Linked DNA regions of Geotalea uraniireducens. The protein of the gene in region 1 interacts with the protein of each later gene in a pairwise test. Links are inferred from orthologs where the notes say so. Each region holds a gene or a part of one and is shown on either strand. Other genes may lie near its edges.

Region 1 (9,944 bases):
TTCTCGGCCGGATGGCCACCGAGATTGCCAATATCCTGCGGGGCAAGAAAAAGGCAATCTATACGCCGAGCGTCGATACCGGTGATTTCGTCATCGTTGTCAATGCCGAGAAGATTGCCCTCACCGGCAACAAGCTTGCCGACAAAACCTATTACAGCCACTCCGGTTTTCCCGGCGGGATCAAGTCGATCACTGCCGGCAAACTTATCGACAAAAAGCCGGAAGAACTGATCCGCAAAGCGGTCAAAGGGATGCTGCCGAAGAACAAACTTGCTCGGCACATGCTGAAGAAGCTGAAAATTTACGCCGGGGCCGAGCATCCGCACAAGGCGCAGCAGCCCAAGGCTCTCGATATTTAATCAGGTTCGACAAATCGATCAGGAGATAACGAATGGCAGGAATCAGCTATTACGGAACAGGCAAGAGGAAATCGTCGGTCGCCAGGGTTTGGCTGCGGCCGGGGAGCGGTAACATCACCATCAACAACAAGTCGATCGATGAGTATTTCGGCCGGGAAACCTCGAAGATGGTGGTCAAGCAGCCTCTTGAGCTCACCGAAAACGCCGGCAAGTTCGACATCGTTGTCAACGTCCGCGGTGGCGGCGACTCCGGGCAGGCCGGGGCGATCAAGCACGGCATCACCAAGGCGCTGCTCGAGGCCGATGTGGCGCTGCGGGGCACCCTGAAGAAAGCCGGGTTCATCACCCGCGATTCGCGCATCAAGGAACGTAAGAAATACGGCAAGGCTGCTGCCCGCCGGAGCTTCCAGTTCTCCAAGCGTTAATCGGTCGTTTATCGTTGGTCTGCAGGAGGGGAAAGTCCGGATGGATTTTCCCCTTTTTGCGTATCGGCCCCCGGATCGGGCGCCATTGGTGCTGCGCGGGGGCGCCCCGGGGGGGGGCGCTTTCCCGGTCGGTCATCGGTTGAACGGAGTCTGCCCATGCTGAAAGTTGCGGTTGTCGGTGCAAGCGGTTATACGGGAGTCGAGTTGCTGCGGCTTCTCCACGGTCATCCCGAGGTGACGGTTAGCTGTGTTACCTCGGAGCAGAATGCCGGCCGGCCGGTCGCGGAGATTTTCCCGACGCTTCGCGGCCGGTATGCCCAGCAACTGGAAAACCTGGAGCCGGTCCGGGTTGCCGAGAAGGCCGACCTGATTTTTACGGCCCTGCCGCACAAGGCGGCCATGGAAGTGGTGCCGACCTTCCTCAAGCTGGGCAAACGGGTGGTTGATCTCTCCGCCGACTACCGGTTCAATGATGCGGCGGTCTATGAGTCGTGGTACGAGCCCCACCTCAATCCCGAGCTGTTGGGTCAGGCCGTTTATGGCCTGCCGGAGGTGCGCCGTGCCGAGATCGTTCCGGCACAACTGGTCGGTAATCCCGGCTGTTATCCGACCTGCACCATTCTCGGACTCCAGCCGCTGGTGCGCCAGGGGGTGATCGATCCGACGACCGTTATTGTCGATGCCAAATCGGGCGTCAGCGGCGCCGGCCGCGGCGCCAAGGTGGATAACCTCTATTGCGAGGTGAACGAAGGATTCAAGCCTTACGGCGTCGGCGGGGTGCATCGGCACCTGCCGGAGATCGAGCAAGAGCTGTCACTGCTGGCCGGCGAACAGGTGATGATTTCCTTTACCCCTCACCTGGTGCCGATGGATCGCGGCATTCTGGCGACGAGCTATGCCCGGCTGGCGGCCGATCTCTCCCCCGCCGATCTCGTTCGGCTGTTCGGAGAGTTTTACGCCGGTGAACCGTTCGTCCGCGTGTTGCCGCAGGGGAGCTTCCCCTCCACCGCCCATGTGCGTGGCGCCAACTTCTGCGATATCGGCGTCACCGTCGACACCAGGACCGGCCGGGTGATCGTTGTCTCCGCCATCGACAATCTCGTCAAGGGGGCAGCGGGACAGGCGGTTCAGAATATGAACCTGATGTGCGGCTTCCCTGAAACGATGGGGCTGGATGGTCTGGCTCTCTTTCCCTAGCCGCCAGTGCAGTGATCTGAGTTGGCCATGTACATCCCGATAACGCGCGCAGAAGCCTTGAGCCGGGGCTGGGACGAACTGGACGTCATTTTCGTCAGCGGTGATGCCTATGTAGACCATCCCTCCTTCGGGGTCCCGCTCCTGGCCCGCTGGCTGGAGTCCCGCGGTTTTCGGGTCGGAATCATCCCCCAGCCCGACTGGCGAACCAAGGAGTCCTTCATGGTCCTCGGCCGGCCGCGGCTCTTTTTTGCCGTGTCAGCCGGAGCCATGGATTCGATGGTTGCCCACTACACTCCTGCCCGCAAGCTCCGCCACGACGATGCCTATACGCCGGGGAACCGGCATGGTGCCCGCCCCAACCGGGCGACGATCGTCTATACCTCGCGCCTGAAAGAAGCTTACCGGGACGTTCCGGTGGTGATCGGCGGCATCGAGGCGTCGCTTCGCCGTTTCGCCCACTACGATTACTGGGAAGACAAGGTCCGCCGCTCGATTATCCTCGATGCCAAAGCCGACCTGCTGATCTACGGCATGGGGGAGAGCCCCCTGCTGGAGCTTGCCCGGCGCATGCGGCAAGGCGAGCCGCTTGCCGGCATCACGGATCTTCGGGGAACCGCCTATGTGGCGAAAGGGACCGGGCCGGCAGGCGCTGTCGAGCTTCCTTCCTGGGAGCGTGTAGCGGCGGATCGGGTGGCGTACGCCGAGGCGTTTCGCCTGGGTTCGGCCGAGCTGAATCCGTACCGGGCGAAACCGCTCGTCCAACGCTATGGCGACCGCCTGCTTGTCGTCAACCCGCCGGCGCTTCCGCTGACCGAAACCGTGCTGGACGCAGTGTACGCCCTGCCATTCACCCGGCTCCCCCATCCCTCCTATACGGCAGCGATTCCTGCCGCCGAACAGATCCGGCTGTCGGTCACGACTCACCGCGGCTGCTTCGGCGGTTGCTCGTTCTGTGCGATTACCCATCATCAGGGGAAATTCATCCAGTCCCGCAGCGAGGCGTCGGTTGTTGCCGAAGTCGCAACGATGGTACGTCAGCCGTGGTTTCGCGGCAGTATCAGCGATGTCGGCGGGCCGACTGCCAACATGTATGGTCTGCGCTGCGGCCGTCCCGAGGAAGGGGAGCGTTGCCGGCGGGAGAGCTGCCTGTTTCCGCAGCCCTGTGGCCACCTGGTCACGGCTGCCGGGCGGGCGGTGGCGCTGCTGCGGAAGCTTCGCGCTCTGCGCGGGGTGCGCCATGTGGCGGTTTCCTCCGGCGTCCGTTTCGATCTGTTGCAACGGCAACCCGACTATTTTGCGGCCCTTCTCGCCGATCATGTCGGCGGGTTGCTCAAAGTGGCTCCCGAACATGTGTCTCCTGCGGTTACCGCGCTGATGCGCAAGCCGGGCAAAGAAGCCTTCGAGCGGTTTCTCGAACAGTTCCGCCAGGAATCGCGGCGGCTGGGAAAGCGGCAGGCTCTGGTCCCGTATCTGATGTCGGGGCATCCGGGCTGCACGCTGGCCGATATGGTAGAACTGGCCCTTTTTCTCAAGGAAAAAGGTTTGCGTGTTGAACAGGTCCAGGATTTCACCCCGACCCCGGGTACGCTGGCCACCTGTATGTTCCATACCGGGATTGACCCGCGCACCGGCAACCCGGTTCATGTTCCGCGCACCGACCGGGAAAAGCGCTTGCAGAAAGCTCTGCTGCTCTGGCACATTCCCGGTGAGGCGAAGGCAGTGCGCGAAGCGCTCAAGGCCTGTGGCCGGGAAGATGTCGCCCGCCAGCTGCTCGCTGCCGGCACCGGCGGGAAGCCGAGCGGGCCGGCCCGTGGAAGGAAGAAATAGCGCAAAGCCCTTGACCGACGTCGTCCGATGGATTTTAATGGTCAGAAATGGCCGATCCGGCCGGCACTGATTCCCGAGGGAAGGATTTCCTATGCTTGTTGTCTGCTGTATCAAGCAGGTTCCCGATACGACGCAGGTACAGATCGACCCGGTGACCAATACGCTGGTGCGCGAAGGGATTCCGTTCATCATGAATCCTTACGACACCCACGCCCTCGAGGAATGCCTGCGACTGAAAGCACGATACGGGGTGCGGGTGGCTGCGCTCTCGATGGGGCCGCCCAACGCTGAAGCCACAATCCGCAAGGCGATGGCTCTTGGAGTCGATGAGGCGATTCTCCTTTCGGACCGGACGTTCGGCGGTGCCGATACCCTGGCAACCAGCAGGGTACTGGCGGCGGCAATCGACCGGCTCGGCGCAAATGATGAAATCGGGCTTGTCATCTGCGGCAAGCAGACGATCGACGGCGATACCGCCCAAGTGGGCCCCGGTATAGCAACCCGGCTTGGTTATACCCAGCTCACCCTGGTCGATCGGATCGAGGAGTGTGACTTTGCGGCAAAACGGCTCCGGGTGCGGCGCAAACTCGAAGGGCGCTATGAGGTCGTCGAGGGGCCGCTGCCGGCCTTGGTGACGGTGGTGCGCGAAATCAACCGTCCCCGTTACCCGACCGTGCCGAACCGGCTGGCGGCGGCGGAAGCGCCGATAACCGTCTGGGATAACGGACTGCTCGGTCTGCATGGGGACTCGGTCGGTCTGAAAGGTTCACCGACGTGGGTAAACAGGATCTTCTCCCCTGATCGGGCCAAGGGGCAGGTTCTCGGGGACGGGGAGCTTGACCCGGTGGGGACGGCGCACCTGCTCGTAAAAACCTTGCAGGACAAGGATCTGTTGCCGTTCTAGGCTCGGTCGCCGATATGCGGACTGCCATTTGATGTGCAGCTTTGGCAAATTTGTCTTGACAGAAAAGAGCCGCTCGACTATAAGGGTTTTCTTCGCTATGTGAAAATCTCTCTTGACCCCGTCGGTAAAAAGAGGTATAGAACTTTTTCGCGCTGGCGTAGCTCAACTGGTAGAGCAGCTGACTTGTAATCAGCAGGTTGCGGGTTCAAGTCCTGTCGCCAGCTCCAAGAAAACTGAATATCTGCATCTGGAGGGATTCCCGAGCGGCCAAAGGGAACAGACTGTAAATCTGTCGTCGGATGACTTCGGAGGTTCGAATCCTCCTCCCTCCACCATAACAACCTTCGGAAGCCGCAGCTGCAAATCAACATCCAGGAGGCGCTCGCGCCGAAAGTACTGGGTCTGGTTGGCTGGTGAGGTTTCAAAACGCTTCATAGAGGATTGGCGGGAGTAGCTCAGTTGGCTAGAGCATCAGCCTTCCAAGCTGAGGGTCGCGGGTTCGAGTCCCGTTTCCCGCTCCAAACTTCAATTTGCCCACATAGCTCAGGAGGTAGAGCACTTCCTTGGTAAGGAAGAGGTCTCCGGTTCGAGTCCGGATGTGGGCTCCATCTTTTTTTACGTGTAAGCGAGAAGTAATTCTCAAAAAAGAGCATCTGGGAGGAATCCTAAATGGCAAAGGCTAAATTCGAGAGGACAAAACCGCACGTCAATATTGGCACGATCGGTCACGTAGACCACGGGAAGACGACGCTGACCGCTGCGATCACGAAGGTTCTTGCGGAACAGGGGAAGGCAGAGTTTCGTGCGTTTGATCAGATTGACAATGCTCCCGAAGAGCGTGAGCGTGGTATCACCATTGCGACCGCCCACGTGGAATACGAGACGGACAAGCGACACTATGCACACGTAGACTGCCCGGGTCATGCCGACTATGTTAAGAACATGATCACCGGTGCGGCGCAGATGGACGGCGCCATTCTGGTTGTCTCGGCCGCCGACGGGCCGATGCCGCAGACCCGTGAGCACATCCTGCTTGCGCGTCAGGTTGGGGTTCCGTACATCGTCGTGTTCCTGAACAAGGCGGACGTGGTTGACGATGCCGAGCTGCTGGAGCTGGTCGAGCTGGAGATCCGCGAGCTGCTGTCGTCCTATGACTTCCCTGGCGATGATATTCCGATCATCAAAGGTTCGGCGCTGAAGGCGCTGGAAGGCGACAAGGGCGAGCTGGGCGAGCAGGCGATCTTCAAGCTGATGGAAGCGGTCGACAGCTATATTCCGGAGCCGGAGCGGGCCATCGACAAGCCGTTCCTGATGCCGGTGGAAGACGTATTCTCGATTTCGGGTCGCGGTACCGTGGCGACGGGGCGCGTTGAGCGCGGGATTGTCAAGGTCGGTGAAGAAGTCGAGATCGTCGGGATGCGTGCGACGAGCAAGACGACGGTAACCGGGGTCGAGATGTTCCGGAAGCTGCTCGACGAAGGTCGCGCTGGTGACAACATCGGCGCCCTGCTGCGCGGAATCAAGCGTGAAGACATCGAGCGTGGGCAGGTATTGGCCAAGCCGGGTTCGATCACTCCGCACACCAAGTTCAAGGCGGAAGCATACATCCTGACCAAGGAAGAAGGTGGTCGTCATACGCCGTTCTTCAACGGCTATCGTCCGCAGTTCTACTTCCGGACGACGGACGTGACGGGTGTTGTGGACCTGCCAGCGGGGACTGAGATGGTAATGCCTGGTGACAACGTGGCGATGACGATCAACCTGATCACGCCGATCGCGATGGACGAAGGTCTGCGGTTCGCGATCCGTGAAGGTGGCCGTACCGTTGGCGCCGGCGTCGTTAGCTCCATTATTGAATAATCGTCGGGAGCGCCATGGCGCTTCGGGTATCTGAAAAGGAAAGAATATGAGAGACATAGTCACCCTCGGCTGCACCGAGTGCAAGCAGAGAAACTATACGACCACCAAGAACAAGAAGAACACTCCCCAGAAGCTCGAGTTCAAGAAATACTGCCGCTTCTGCCGTACTCACACGATCCATCGGGAAACCAAGTAGACGTTGTCACGTTTGGGGGTGTCGTCGAATGGCGGCACCCCGGCTGCAGGCCAGTAGCTCTAATGGCTAGAGCACCGGTCTCCAAAACCGGGTGTTGGGGGTTCGAGTCCCTCCTGGCCTGCCATTTTATTCATAACAGTATTGCGGGGTCCAAGGCGTGATCAGCAAAGTCAAAGACTTTCTCTCCGAAGTAAAGATCGAACTGGGCAAGGTTACCTGGCCTACGCGCAAGGAGACCGTGTCGACAACCTGGGTTGTGTTGGCGATCGTTCTCCTGATAGCGGTCTATCTCGGTGCCTGTGATGTGGTGCTGGCCAAGGTCATGCGTTTGATTCTCGGTTAAAGGACACAAGCAATATGACTAAAAAGTGGTACGGAGTGCATACGTACTCCGGATTTGAAAATAAAGTTCGACTCTCGCTCCTCGAGCGGATCAAGAACCTCGGCCTGGAAGAGTGCTTCGGTGATGTCCTCATTCCTTCGGAGACAGTTGTCGAGCTCAAGAAGGGCGAAAAGAAGACCTCGTCGCGGAAGTTCTTTCCCGGCTATATCCTGGTCAATATGGAGCTGAACGACGATACCTGGCACGTCGTCAAGGAAACGTCGAAAGTTACTGGCTTTGTCGGCGGCAACAACCCCTTTGCGATTCCCGATGAAGAAGTGGCAAAGATCACTCGGCGCATGGAGGAGGGAGCGGAGAAACCACGTCCCAAGGTCCAGTTTGAAGTCGGGGAGACCGTGCGGGTGGTTGATGGCCCGTTTCTTAATTTTTCCGGGGTTGTTGAGGATGTCAAGCCCGACAAAGGCAAGTTGCGCGTCATGGTCAGCATCTTCGGCCGGGCCACGCCTGTTGAGCTTGAATTTATGCAGGTAGAAAAGCAGTAAGGCAATTCTTGCTGCTCCGACATATAGTGTCTGTTCACAGTCAAGAGACGTAAGGAGTTAAACGATGGCCAAGAAAATCACCGGTTACATTAAACTGCAGATTCCGGCCGGCAAGGCGAATCCGTCGCCGCCGATTGGCCCGGCGCTGGGTCAGCATGGCGTAAATATCATGGAGTTCTGCAAGGCGTTCAATGCCAAGACCCAGGCGGATGAGGGGACCATCATTCCCGTCGTGATCACCGTGTACGCTGACCGTTCGTTCAGCTTCATTACCAAAACTCCGCCGGTCCCGGTGCTGATCAAGAAAGCCGTTGGCATCGAAAGCGGTTCCAGTGTACCGAACAAGAACAAGGTTGGCAAACTTACCAAGGACCAGGTCCGCGAGATTGCCGAGAAGAAGATGCCGGACCTCAATGCGGCCTCGATTGAGGCAGCCATGAGAACCGTCGAAGGCACCGCCCGTAGCATGGGTGTTGAAATAGTTCAATAGAGAAAGGGTAGAACAGATGCCGAAGACTGCGAAAAAGCATAAAGAGGCCCTGAGCAAAATTGACAGGAGCCGGACTTACGGCCTCGTCGAAGGTATAGAGAACGTCAAGGCTGCTGCCTATGCGAAGTTTGACGAGACCGTCGAAATCGCGGTGCGTCTGGGCGTTGACCCCCGCCATGCCGATCAGATGGTTCGTGGAGCGGTTGTCCTGCCGAACGGTCTCGGCAAGGATGTCCGGGTCCTGGTCTTTGCCAAAGGCGAAAAGGAAAAAGAAGCCCGTGAGGCGGGTGCCGACTTTGTTGGCGCGGAAGACCTCGTGACCAAGATCCAGGAGGGCTGGTTTGATTTCGACACTGCCATCGCCACCCCGGACATGATGGGGCTTGTCGGCAAAATCGGTAAACTGCTCGGACCGCGCGGCCTGATGCCGAACCCGAAAGTGGGTACGGTCACCTTCGATATCGGCCGGGCAGTAAAGGAATCGAAAGCCGGTAAGGTTGAGTTCCGTGTGGAAAAAGCCGGTATCGTTCACGCCCCGGTCGGGAAAGTTTCCTTTGCCGCTGATAAGATCAAGGAAAACCTGCTGGCCTTGGTAGAGGCGCTCGTTAAAGCGAAGCCTTCGGCCGCCAAAGGTACCTATATCAAGAAAATCAGCGTCTCCTCGACAATGGGCCCCGGACTCAATCTCGACATTTCGGACGTCCAGTCCAAGCTTGTATAAAGCTTTTTTCATAGAGGGCCAAAGTCAAAGACAGCAGGTGTCTGGAAATGGTTCCAGACTTAAATTGGCGCGAGCCTGCCGAGACTTGTGGTAGTCGCACGGATGTGTTGTTTATTCCCGCGCTTCCCGACTTTGGCTAAGGGTCCACGACCCGTCAATTTCAAAGAAAGGAGGAAGGCGCTTGAATAGAGAGAACAAGCAGCAACTCGTTACGGAGATGCACGATAAGCTCAGTCGTGCAAAAGCCGTGTTTCTGGCGGATTTCCGGGGAATGAGCGTGGAACTTGCCACGGACCTGCGGAATGAATTGCGGAAAGCCGCTGTCGAGTACAAAGTCGTAAAGAACACCCTGCTTGAACTGGCGTCGAAGGATACCGACAAGGAGTCGCTGGCCCCTCATTTTGCCGGGCCGACGGCGATTGCCATCAGCTACGACGATCCGGTCGCGGCAGCCAAGGTTCTTTCGAAGTTTGCCAAAGACAAGCCGAATGCGTTCAAACTCAAAGCTGGCGTGTTGACCGGCAAAGCGATCACTGTTGCGGATATCCAGGCTCTTGCTGACCTGCCGAGCAGAGAAGTCCTGATCGCTAAACTGCTTGGCACCCTTAATGCCCCGGTCAGCAATTTTGTTGGCGTGCTGGCTGCCGTTCCGGGCAGCTTGGTTCGGGTGCTTGCTGCAATTCAGACAAGCAAGGAAAACTAACAAACCCTGTCGTTAGAAATTATCGACCACAACGTTACGGAGGAATATACGATGGCTGAAATTACCAAAGCTGATGTGATTAGTTTCATCGAGAATATGTCTGTTCTTGAACTCGCCGAGCTGGTGAAAGAGCTCGAAGAGAAGTTCGGTGTTTCCGCTGCTGCACCGGTTGCGGTTGCTGCTGCGGCCGCCCCTGCTGCTGGCGGTGCTGAGGCTGCTGAAGAGAAGACCGAGTTTGACGTGATCCTGAAGAGTGCCGGGGCCAATAAGATCGCCGTGATCAAAGTTGTTCGTGCGCTGACCGGCCTGGGCCTCAAAGAAGCTAAAGACCTGGTCGATGGCGCTCCGAAGCCGGTCAAAACTGGCGTGTCGAAAGA
Region 2 (9,869 bases), 3.3 Mb from region 1 along the record:
TTTTCCAAGACTGCCGACGAGCCGGGTGCCTACCTCTACGACCTGGAAGAAGTACGTAACCGGGCCATGGAGGCGCTCAGCCAGGGGGCGACCGAGATCCATATCGTCGGCGGCCTCCATCCCGATCTGCCGTTCGAGTTCTATCTGGCGATGTTGCGCACAGTGAAGGAAGTATCGCCGACGCTGCACGTCAAGGCATTCACGGCTGTGGAGATCGACTACCTGGCACGGCTTTCCGGCCTGTCACTTGCTGAAACACTGGCACAGCTGAAGGAGGCGGGCCTTGGTTCCCTTCCCGGCGGCGGCGCCGAAATCCTGCGCTGGGAAGTGCGTCAGCGGCTCTGTCCGGAGAAGATCAGCGGCGAGCGCTGGCTCGAAGTCATGGCGGCGGTGCATGCCGCCGGGCTGAAGTCCAATGCCACCATGCTGTACGGCCATATCGAAACGTTTGCCGATCGCGTCGACCACATGCGGCGGTTGCGCGAACTCCAGGACCGGACCGGCGGTTTTCAGGTGTTTATCCCCCTGACCTTCCAGAAGGAAAATAATCCGCTCGGTCATCTCAAGCGGCCCGGCAGCGGCGGGGTCGACGATCTCAAAACTCTGGCCGTTGCCCGGATCTATTTAGACAATTTCGCCAATATCAAAGCTTACTGGGTGATGCTCGGCCAGAAAATCGCCCAGGTGTCGCTCGCCTTCGGGGTCAACGATCTCGACGGTACGGTGGTGGAAGAGAAGATCGGCCATGATGCGGGTGCGGATTCACCGGCGACCATGGGGCGTGACGAAATCGTTGCGCTGATCCGCAAGGCGGGGCGGATCCCGGTAGAGCGCGATACCCTCTATAACGAACTGAGAACCTTCTGATGCCCGCCGGAATGGTGATGACCCCTATGCTCCAACAGATCGAAGGCAAGCTCCGGCAGGGCGAACCGCTCGACCGCCGCGAAGGGTGCTGGTTACTGACCGAGGCTGACCTGTTGGCGGTGGGGAGGCTGGCCGACACGGTCCGCCGCCGGCTTCATCCCGAAGACGTTGTGACGTTCGTCGTCGACCGGAATGTCAACTACACCAATATCTGCGAATCACGCTGCAAGTTCTGCGCGTTTTATCGGGATGCCGAGGCGCCGGACGCCTACTTGCTGGGCGAGGCGGAGATCTTTGCCAAGATTGCCGAGCTGGTGGCCCAGGGCGGGACCCAGCTGCTGATGCAGGGGGGGCTCCATCCGTCCCTGGGGATCGAATTTTTCGAGCGACTGTTCCGCGGCATCAAGGAACGTTTCCCGACGGTCCAGAATCACTCCCTCTCCCCGGCCGAGATTACCCAGCTTGCCGCCGTTTCCCGGCTGGATATCGCCACGACGATCAGTCGGCTGCGGGCGGCGGGCCTCGATTCGATTCCCGGCGGCGGGGCGGAAATCCTGGTCGATACGGTCCGGCAGGAGATCTCGCCGAAGAAGATCGGTTGGGCCGGCTGGGCTGCGGTGATGCGCGAGGCGGCCCGTCAGGGGATGCCAACCACGGCAACCATGATGTTCGGCAGCCGCGAACGCCCCGCCGATATCGTCGAGCACCTGTTCCGCATCCGGGAGTTGCAGGAGGATGGCGGGTCATTCACGGCATTCATCCCCTGGACCTACCAGCCCGGCAACACGGAACTTGGCGGGACGACTGCCAGCGGCGTCGAATATCTGAAGGTCCTGGCCCTCTCGCGGCTTGTCCTCGACAATGTCCCGAATATCCAGGCCAGCTGGGTTACCCAGGGGGCAAAGATGGCACAGGTGGCGCTCTTTTTTGGGGCTAACGACCTGGGTGGGACCATGCTTGAGGAGAATGTCGTCGCCGCTGCCGGCTGCACCTTCCGGATGAGTCTGCAGGAGATGGTCGACCTTGCCCGGGATGCTGGCTTCCGGCCGGCCCAGCGCACCACCCTCTACCGGATCGTGCAGGAGTTTTAGAGTTCTTTGCCGGCGCACGCGACGCCGAATGTCGATTGGAGAAATCATTGTCAGCTACTGTTGCCGTGCCGGAGATGCTTACTACTGCCGCCGGGGTTGCCCGGCTTGCCGGGCGTCTTGCCGAAGAGCCGCTGGTTGCCTGCGATCTGGAAGCCGATTCCATGCACCATTATCAGGAGAAGGTCTGCCTGATCCAGTTTGCCTTTCCCGGCGGTGCGGCGCTCCTTGACCCGCTTGCCGTTACCGACCTGGCATCGCTGGTGCCGGTTTTCGCCGCCGAATCGATCCGCAAGATTTTCCACGGCGCCGACTATGATATCCGTTCGTTGCATCGGGATTTTGCCATCGAGGTCAATAATCTCTTCGATACGATGATTGCCTGTCAGTTCCTCGGCGAGCGGGATTTCGGCCTGGCCGCGGTGCTGAAGAAGCGCTTCGGTGCCGAACTCGACAAGCAGTACCAGCGGGCGGACTGGAGCCGCCGGCCGCTGACGGCGGGAATGATCGATTATGCGATGAAAGACACCTCGCTACTCATCGCGCTGTATCAGCAACTGGAGGGAGAGTTACGGGCGAAGAACCGCCTGGCGTGGGTAGAGGAGGAATGCGCCTTGCTTGCCCGAGTGCGGATGGTGTCGCGGAGCGACGAGCCCTTGTTCCTCCGTTTTAAAGGGGCAGCGCGACTTGAGTCCCGGGCGCTGGCAGTCCTTGAAGAACTGCTCCGGTTCCGGGACCAACGGGCCCGGCAAGCCGACGTGCCGCCATTCAAGGTTCTCGGCACCGACACAATGCGTGAGCTGGCGGAAAAACGCCCGCAGAACCGGAGCGAGTTGATCGGTATTTCCGGGATCACCGACAAGGTGCTCGACCGGATCGGCGAAGGGATTCTGCGGGCGATCGAGAAGGGAAATGCCGTTCCCGCCGGGAAGCTGCCGGTCTATCCGCGGCAGGAACGCCGGAAACGGGGGCGGCTCGAAGAAGAGCGGCTGAAAGCACTCAAAGAGTGGCGTGAACGGACTGCATCTGTTTTGGGGATTGACACGGGAGTGCTGGCGAACAATGCGCTGCTTGAGCGCTTGGCGTATGAGGCGCCGCGGACCGTGGCGGACCTCGGGCAGGTCCCGGCCATGCGGAATTGGCAGCGGCAGGAATTCGGGGCGGCGCTGGTGGCCCTCATTACCTCCTGCCGCTGAAAAAGATTCTTTTATTTGTGCTGAGCCGTCTCTTCGGCTTCTCCGAAGAGGGCATCGAACTCCCGGGATGATAGTTCGTGCGGTTCCGGCTGTTTTTTTGCCTGGTTGTCCGCCGGGGCGGGTTTCTCCTCATCACCCCAGGAAAAGCTTGTCAGGTCGAATTCGTCGGCGGCTCCACTGCCGTCGGTCAGAGTTCCTTTCTCTTCACTCTCCCCCGAACCGAAATCCCAGGGAATACCATCCTGCTCAGACGCGTCCCCTTTACCGGCGTTGCTGCTGGCCGTTTCGAGCAGTGCCGCAAACGCATCGTCGGAAGGTTGTTCCTCGGCGGGCGGTCTTTGTTCTTCATCGTCGAAGGAAAAATCATCAAAAGCGGGTTCGGCGGCCGCTGCCGCGGGGGCGGCAGTATGTGGTGGAGCTGGCGGTGGTGGCTGGGGCAAACCGAGATCGAGGTCGGAGAAAATGTCGTCACCCTGCTTGACTGCGGCGGGCTGGGCGGGCATCTCCCAGGTGAAGCCGGTCGTCTCCCCGCTGGAGGCCGGCGCTGGAGGAGTGGGTGGAATAACGTCAGCCGATGCTGAAGTTTGGGCCGGCGTACTGGCAACTGCCGCCGGTGGAATAATGATGGCCCGGATACCGTGAGTTTGCTTGAAAGCGGTCAGATCGCTGTTGCATTTTTTGCAGATATCGAGAAATTCGAAGCTGTTGTAGCCGCATTTGGGGCACTTCATATCCCTGCTCCTTGGGCAGTGCCGCGTCAGCGGCATTGCTATGGTTTTTTCTCGGCAGCCGGCCGGGCCGGTTTAGCCATCTCCGACTCTTCCCGGGCATTGCCCAGGTCGCCGAACTCGTATTGCAGGATGGCCATTGCCGCCACCCCGGCAGTTTCGGTCCGGAGGATACGCTTGCCAAGGGTGACCGGCGTGAAGCCTGCGCTGATTGCCACTGCCGCTTCATCCGGGGAGATTCCCCCTTCAGGGCCGACAATAATAGCTATTCGTGCCGGGGTTGCGGCGGCGGACAGGACTTTCTTCAGGGTGACGGTTTCTTCCGCCTCCCAAAGGAGCAGCTTCAGCTCCTGATCCGCCGTGCGCAGGGCCTCGGCAAGAGTGGCAGCAAAGCGCACTTCGGGGATGGTTCGTCGACCGGCCTGCCGTGCCGCCTCGACGGCTATCCGTCGCCAGCGGCTGACTTTCTCCTCCATCCGTTCGCCGGTAACCCGGGAAACCGAACGTGCCGACTGGAACGGAATCACTTCGCTGACACCGAGTTCAGTACATTTTTGCAAAATGAGTTCCATCTTATCCCCCTTCGGCAGCCCTTGAAAGAGAGTTACCCAAACCTCGTCGGCCGAAGTCGCCGGAATCACCCGCTCTTCAATCCCCACCAACAGCGAACTACGGCCGATTTCCCGGATTGTCCCCCGGCATTCTCCACCTGAACCGTCGGCCAGAACAAGCGGGGTGCCAATTTTCAGGCGTAATACCCGGGCGATGTGACGAAAAAGGGCGCCTTCGATCTGAACGGCATTGCCGGAAAGGTCGAGGTCGGGGGCGACGAAGCGGCGCATCGAATTCATTCCGCCTGATAGATGAGGCAGGACCACTCGCCTTCGCGGGTTGTTGCCCGGAGGGAAAGGCCGGTGGTGCTGAAGCCGTCCATGACGAACCGTTCTCTTTCCAGCAAAATTCCCGAGAGGACGAGAAAGCCGCCTGGCGCAACCTTGGCTGCCAGTTCGGTGGCCATCCTGACCAGGTCTTCAGCTAGGATGTTGGCGAGCACGACCGTGAAGTGTTCGGCAATCTCCTGAAGGGGGGTGGTGGATAATGCGACGGTGACGTCGTTAAGGGTACAATTTTCCCGGGCAACTGCAATGGCGTCGGGGTCGATATCGGTGCCGATCACCGGGGCCGCCCCGAGTTTGGCGGCGGCGATGGCAAGAATCCCTGAGCCGGTCCCGACGTCGAGGACCGCCGGCGTTTCGCCAGCGGTCCGCTGGGACAGGAAGATGCTTTCCAGTGCCTCCAGGCAAAGCTTGGTCGTGGGGTGTGTTCCGGTGCCGAATGCCATTCCCGGGTCGAGCTCGATAACCAGATCGTCCGCCAGCGGGGAAAACGGCTCCCAGGTCGGTTTGATGACGAAATGCCTGCCAATCCGGGAAGGGCTGAAATGCTGCCGCCAGCCGGTAGCCCAGTCTTCTTCCTTGATTATGGCGACCATTGGTGGGGGGAGTTCGAACTCGCCGGCGAGGTGGCGATGGTCGTTAAGAAAGCGTTGCACGGCGGCCACATTTTCGTCGAGTTGGTCATCGACGGCAAAATAGGCGCGAACCGTCGTGGTGGGCGATTCGGCAATTCCATCAAGGGAAAAGGTATCGAGGTTTTGGTTGTCGATGCTGACGCCGTTGCCGGAAAGCTCGACCAGAAAGTCGGCAAGAAGGTCGACGAGGGGGGCTGGCGTTTCACAGGTTACCTCGGCCCAGGTTTTGTCCATGTCTGCTCCTTTTGGGGGGCTGCTCGGGATTGCGCCGAGGTGAGCTAACGTAGCAAAACAAAAGAGCTCTGACAATAAAAAACCTTGACAAATTCGCTGTACGGAGTTTAACTCTCATTAAAATCGCTTCTGGGTGGCCATGGTGGAACTGGAGGAAAAGAAAAGAGCGATTGTCTCGTTCGTTCAAGGCCGTGGGGAGGATTTTTCGGCAGTTGCCGAGGAACTGTACCGGCATCCGGAACCAGGGCTCTATGAAGTTGCGAGTTCGGCCCTGCTTGCCGCTTTTCTGGAGCGGGAGGGATTTGCCGTGGAACGCGGCTGTGCCGGCTTGGCCACTGCCTTTCGCGCGTGCTGGGGGAGCGACGGTCCGGTCATTGCCCTGATTGCGGAGATGGATGCTCTCCCGCAGCTGGGGCACGCCTGTGGTCACAATATCATTGCCGCAGCCGCCCTCGGCGCGGCGACCGCCCTTCGGCACCTGCTGCCGGAAGATGCGGGGCGTATCGTTGTCCTCGGCACTCCCGCCGAGGAGTTGGGAATCGGTAAGGTGGAGATGATCCGCCAAGGTTTTTTCGACGATGTGGAATTTGCCATGATGGTTCATCCCTCGTCGAAACGGCAGGTAATCAAGGGCTTTCTCGGTCTGGCGCGAATCCGCTTCACGTTCATCGGCAAGGCTGCCCATGCCGGCGCCTATCCGGAAGAGGGGGTCAATGCCCTCGATGGCGTCATTCAGACTTTCACTGGCATCAATGCCCTTCGCCAGCAACTGCGGCAGGATGTGCGCGTCCACGGGATCATCACTGAAGGGGGAAGCGCCCCCAATATCATTCCCGGCCGGGCGGCTTGTTATTTTTATGTCAGGGCTGCTGATCTCGATATGTTGGAAAAGGTGAAAGCGCGAGTAGTTGCCTGCGCCGAGGGGGCGGCTACCGCCAGTGGCTGTCGCCTGGAGGTGGAGGTCGATCCTCGGCAACTGGCGCCCATGAAAATCAACCGGGCTTTCTCCGCCCTCTACTCGGCCCAGTTGAGCTTGCTCGGTTTGCCCGAGGTCTTGGCGCCGGCCGACCAGAACAAAGGGTCGTCAGATATCGGCAACGTCTCGCAACTCGTGCCGACTATCCATCCCCATGTGCCGATCGGCGAGGGGGTCCGTATCCACAGTGAGGAATTTGCCCGGGCGACGATTTCCCCCGAAGGGAAAGCCGCGGTAGTCGAAGGGGCTACTGCCCTGGCCCTGACTGCGCTGGAGCTGATCGCCGTTCCGGAGCAGCGGGAAGCGGTCCGGCTTGATTTTCGTTCATGAAGGCTATTTTTTTGCCTGATTGGCTAAAACATGGTATAAATACCTTAATGAGAACGTGGAGCACACCAATGGTGGTGGGGCAATGAAAGGGTTGTTGCGGCACTTATATCTCTTTTCCGATGCCACGGGTGAAACGGTCGAACGGGTAGTGCGGGCGGCCCTTTCCCAGTTCCGTGATGCCGAGGTGCGTTTTCATCGGATGAATCGAATCCGTTCCCGGGAAGACGTGCTGGAGTCCCTTGAAGAGGTGCTCCGCGAGCCGGGGATGGTTATCTATACCTTGGTTGATACGGAGCTTGCCCAACTGCTGCGGGATGAGGCCGAAGCCCACGGCCTGGAATCAGTAGACCTGATCAGCCCACTCCTGTTCAAGCTTTCCGACTTTCTCGAAACCCCGCCACAGAAAGAGCCGGGGCTCCTCTACCAGCTCAATGCCGAATATCACAAGCGGATCGATGCCGTCGACTTTACGGTCAAACACGATGACGGTCAGGATCCGCGCGGGCTGCACAAGGCAGATTTTGTTCTGGTGGGAGTGTCGCGTTCCTCGAAGACTCCTCTTTCCATGTATCTTGCCCATAAAGGCTACCGGGTCGCCAATGTTCCGATCGTCTACGGTATCGAACCGCCAGCCGAACTCTTCAAGGTCGACCAGGATCGGGTGGTCGGGCTGATCATAGACGCGCAACGGCTGGCGGAAATCCGTTCGGCTCGCCTGCGCAACCTGGGCAATATCCCGAAGGGAAGCTACGCCGATTTCCTGAAAATCGAAGAAGAACTGGAATACTGTCGTCGGCTTTACCGGCGGAATCCCCAATGGCTGATTATCGATGTGACAAAGAAGTCGGTGGAGGAGTCGGCTGCCGAAATTATCAGACGGCAAGGCGGTTGAAGTGCGCGCGGTCCTTAAGTTTTTCATAGCTCACCAAGCACAGAAAGAGAGGTAACAACTATGCGTATTCTCGTGGTCGAAGATGAAAAGAAAGTTTCCAGCTTCATCAAACGCGGACTCGAGGAAGAACGGTATGAAGTAGATGCTGCTTTTAACGGGGAAGAGGGGCTGAAAATGGCGATCGAGAAAGGCTATGACCTGATCATCCTCGACGTCATGCTTCCCAAGAAAGACGGCCTGAGCGTTGTCCGGGAACTGCGGGAGAAGAAATCCGCCACTCCCGTACTGATGCTTACCGCCAAGGATTCTGTCGAGGATATCGTTGCCGGCCTGGATTCCGGCTCCGACGACTACCTGACCAAACCATTCGCCTTTGCCGAGCTGCTGGCCCGGGTCCGGGCGCTGGTCCGGCGCAGCGAGCAGGACCGCGGGGCCGAAATCCGCTTCGCCGATCTCCGTCTCGATCCCGTTACCCACAAGGTGTGGCGGAAAGACAAGGAAATCGACCTCACCGCCAAGGAGTATTCGCTGCTCGAATATTTTATACGCAATCCCAATCAGGTCCTGACCCGGACCATGATCGCCGAGCATGTGTGGGATTACACCTTTGACAGCTTCACCAATATTATTGACGTCTATGTCAACTATCTGCGGAAGAAGATTGACCGGGACAACGACAAGAAGCTGATCCATACCGTGAGGGGAGTGGGCTATATTCTTAAAGAGGAGGATTGATCCTTGTTCTTCAGGTCAATCCGCTTTTCCCTGACTCTCTGGTTTGCGGTGACCCTTGCGGTAATTCTGGTGCTCTTCAGCCTGTTCATCTACCTTGTGCTGAAGAGCCAACTCAACAAGGATATCGACAAGGAACTCCTGACTGTTGCCGAAGCGGTTTCCAGTCCAACTCTGGAACCGTTTCGCCGGGCCGGGCCATCGGTGTTCGACCAGGTCCTGGAAGATTTCATCGGGGCGAAGCTGACAGGTAAATACGTTCAGGTGCTCGACAGCCGGGGGCAGGTGACCGCCTCGTCGCGCAGCCTTGAGGCATTGCGGATTCCACTCTCCAAGTCTGCGTTCCGGCGGGCTACCGAAGGGAAGGTAACCTACGAGACCCAGGTGAATCTCGATATCTATCCGGTCCGGGCGATTACCTATCCGATCATCAGCAATGGGAAGTTGGATCAGATCGTCCAAGTCGGCTCGTCGATGAAATCGGCTGCCGAAACTCTTGACCGGGTACTGGTGGTCTTCGCGGTTTCGATCCCCCTTTCGCTTCTCCTCTGGAGTATGGGGGGGTGGTTTCTGGCCGGCCGGGCGCTGAAGCCGGTCGATATTATCACCCGGAGTGCGCGGAAGATTACCGCCGAAAACCTGAGCCACCGCCTGGAGATCGTCAATCCACAGGATGAAATTGGCCGGCTGGCAGCCACCTTCAACGATACGCTGGAACGGCTGGAAAACGCCTTCAACCGCATCCGGCAGTTCTCTGCCGATGTCTCCCACGAACTGCGTACCCCTTTGACCATCCTGCGTGGCGAGACCGAAGTCGGCCTGCGCTGGGCCAAAGAGCCGGAGGAGTTCCGGGAGCTTTTCCGGAGCAATCTGGAAGAGATCAACCGGATGTCGAAGATTATCGAGTGTCTCCTTGAGCTTTCCCGGGCTGAGGAGGGAGGGCTCAAGCTCGAGTTGAGTGATGTCGATCTCAGCGAGCTGGTCGCCGAGGTCGTCCAGCAGTCGCGGCTGATCGATCCGGAGAAGGGATTGAAGATTGCGTATACCGTCGATCAGCCGGTTGCCGTTACCGGCGATTGGCTGCGGTTGCGGCAGGTGTTCATGAATCTGCTCGGCAACGCCGTCAAGTATACGCCGGCTGGCGGGGAAATTAGCGTCGTTGTCGATGCGACCGGCGGCTTTGCCCGAATCTCCGTCATCGACAGCGGGGTCGGCATTCCGGCCGATGATCTGCCAAATATTTTCGAGCGCTTCTACCGGGTCGACAAGGCCCGTAACCGCGCCGACGGCGGCAT

The links.
Region 2: the proteins of rplK (region 1) and prmA interact in binary tests that used the Escherichia coli proteins (3 or more experiments, as listed by UniProt). The link is inferred for Geotalea uraniireducens from one-to-one orthologs.

The regions. Positions count from the first base shown.
Region 1 is NZ_AP027151.1:3,465,275-3,475,218, reverse strand. What follows is about bases 6,557-9,430. They hold rplK (50S ribosomal protein L11), read left to right. Parts: upstream 6,557-7,717; coding sequence 7,718-8,143; downstream 8,144-9,430. Other genes in these bases: rplJ (50S ribosomal protein L10), read left to right, coding at 9,046-9,430; rplA (50S ribosomal protein L1), read left to right, coding at 8,160-8,864; nusG (transcription termination/antitermination protein NusG), read left to right, coding at 7,126-7,653; secE (preprotein translocase subunit SecE), read left to right, coding at 6,926-7,111; rpmG (50S ribosomal protein L33), read left to right, coding at 6,619-6,768. Also shown: rplM (50S ribosomal protein L13), read left to right, coding at 1-359; rpsI (30S ribosomal protein S9), read left to right, coding at 392-784; argC (N-acetyl-gamma-glutamyl-phosphate reductase), read left to right, coding at 941-1,981; QMN23_RS16330 (YgiQ family radical SAM protein), read left to right, coding at 2,009-3,808; QMN23_RS16325 (electron transfer flavoprotein subunit beta/FixA family protein), read left to right, coding at 3,900-4,712; more of tuf, read left to right, coding at 5,382-6,556; more of rplJ, read left to right, coding at 9,431-9,567; rplL (50S ribosomal protein L7/L12), read left to right, coding at 9,619-9,944. UniProt on the Escherichia coli protein: Forms part of the ribosomal stalk which helps the ribosome interact with GTP-bound translation factors.
Region 2 is NZ_AP027151.1:203,423-213,291, forward strand. What follows is about bases 3,686-6,484. They hold prmA (50S ribosomal protein L11 methyltransferase), read right to left. Parts: upstream 5,645-6,484; coding sequence 4,727-5,644; downstream 3,686-4,726. Other genes in these bases: QMN23_RS00950 (hypothetical protein), read right to left, coding at 3,686-3,882; QMN23_RS00955 (16S rRNA (uracil(1498)-N(3))-methyltransferase), read right to left, coding at 3,921-4,730; QMN23_RS00965 (M20 family metallopeptidase), read left to right, coding at 5,784-6,484. Also shown: aminofutalosine synthase MqnE, read left to right, coding at 1-867; mqnC (cyclic dehypoxanthinyl futalosine synthase), read left to right, coding at 894-1,958; QMN23_RS00945 (ribonuclease D), read left to right, coding at 2,006-3,151; more of QMN23_RS00950, read right to left, coding at 3,163-3,685; more of QMN23_RS00965, read left to right, coding at 6,485-6,950; QMN23_RS00970 (pyruvate, water dikinase regulatory protein), read left to right, coding at 7,033-7,842; QMN23_RS00975 (response regulator), read left to right, coding at 7,903-8,577; QMN23_RS00980 (sensor histidine kinase), read left to right, coding at 8,581-9,869. UniProt on the Escherichia coli protein: Methylates ribosomal protein L11.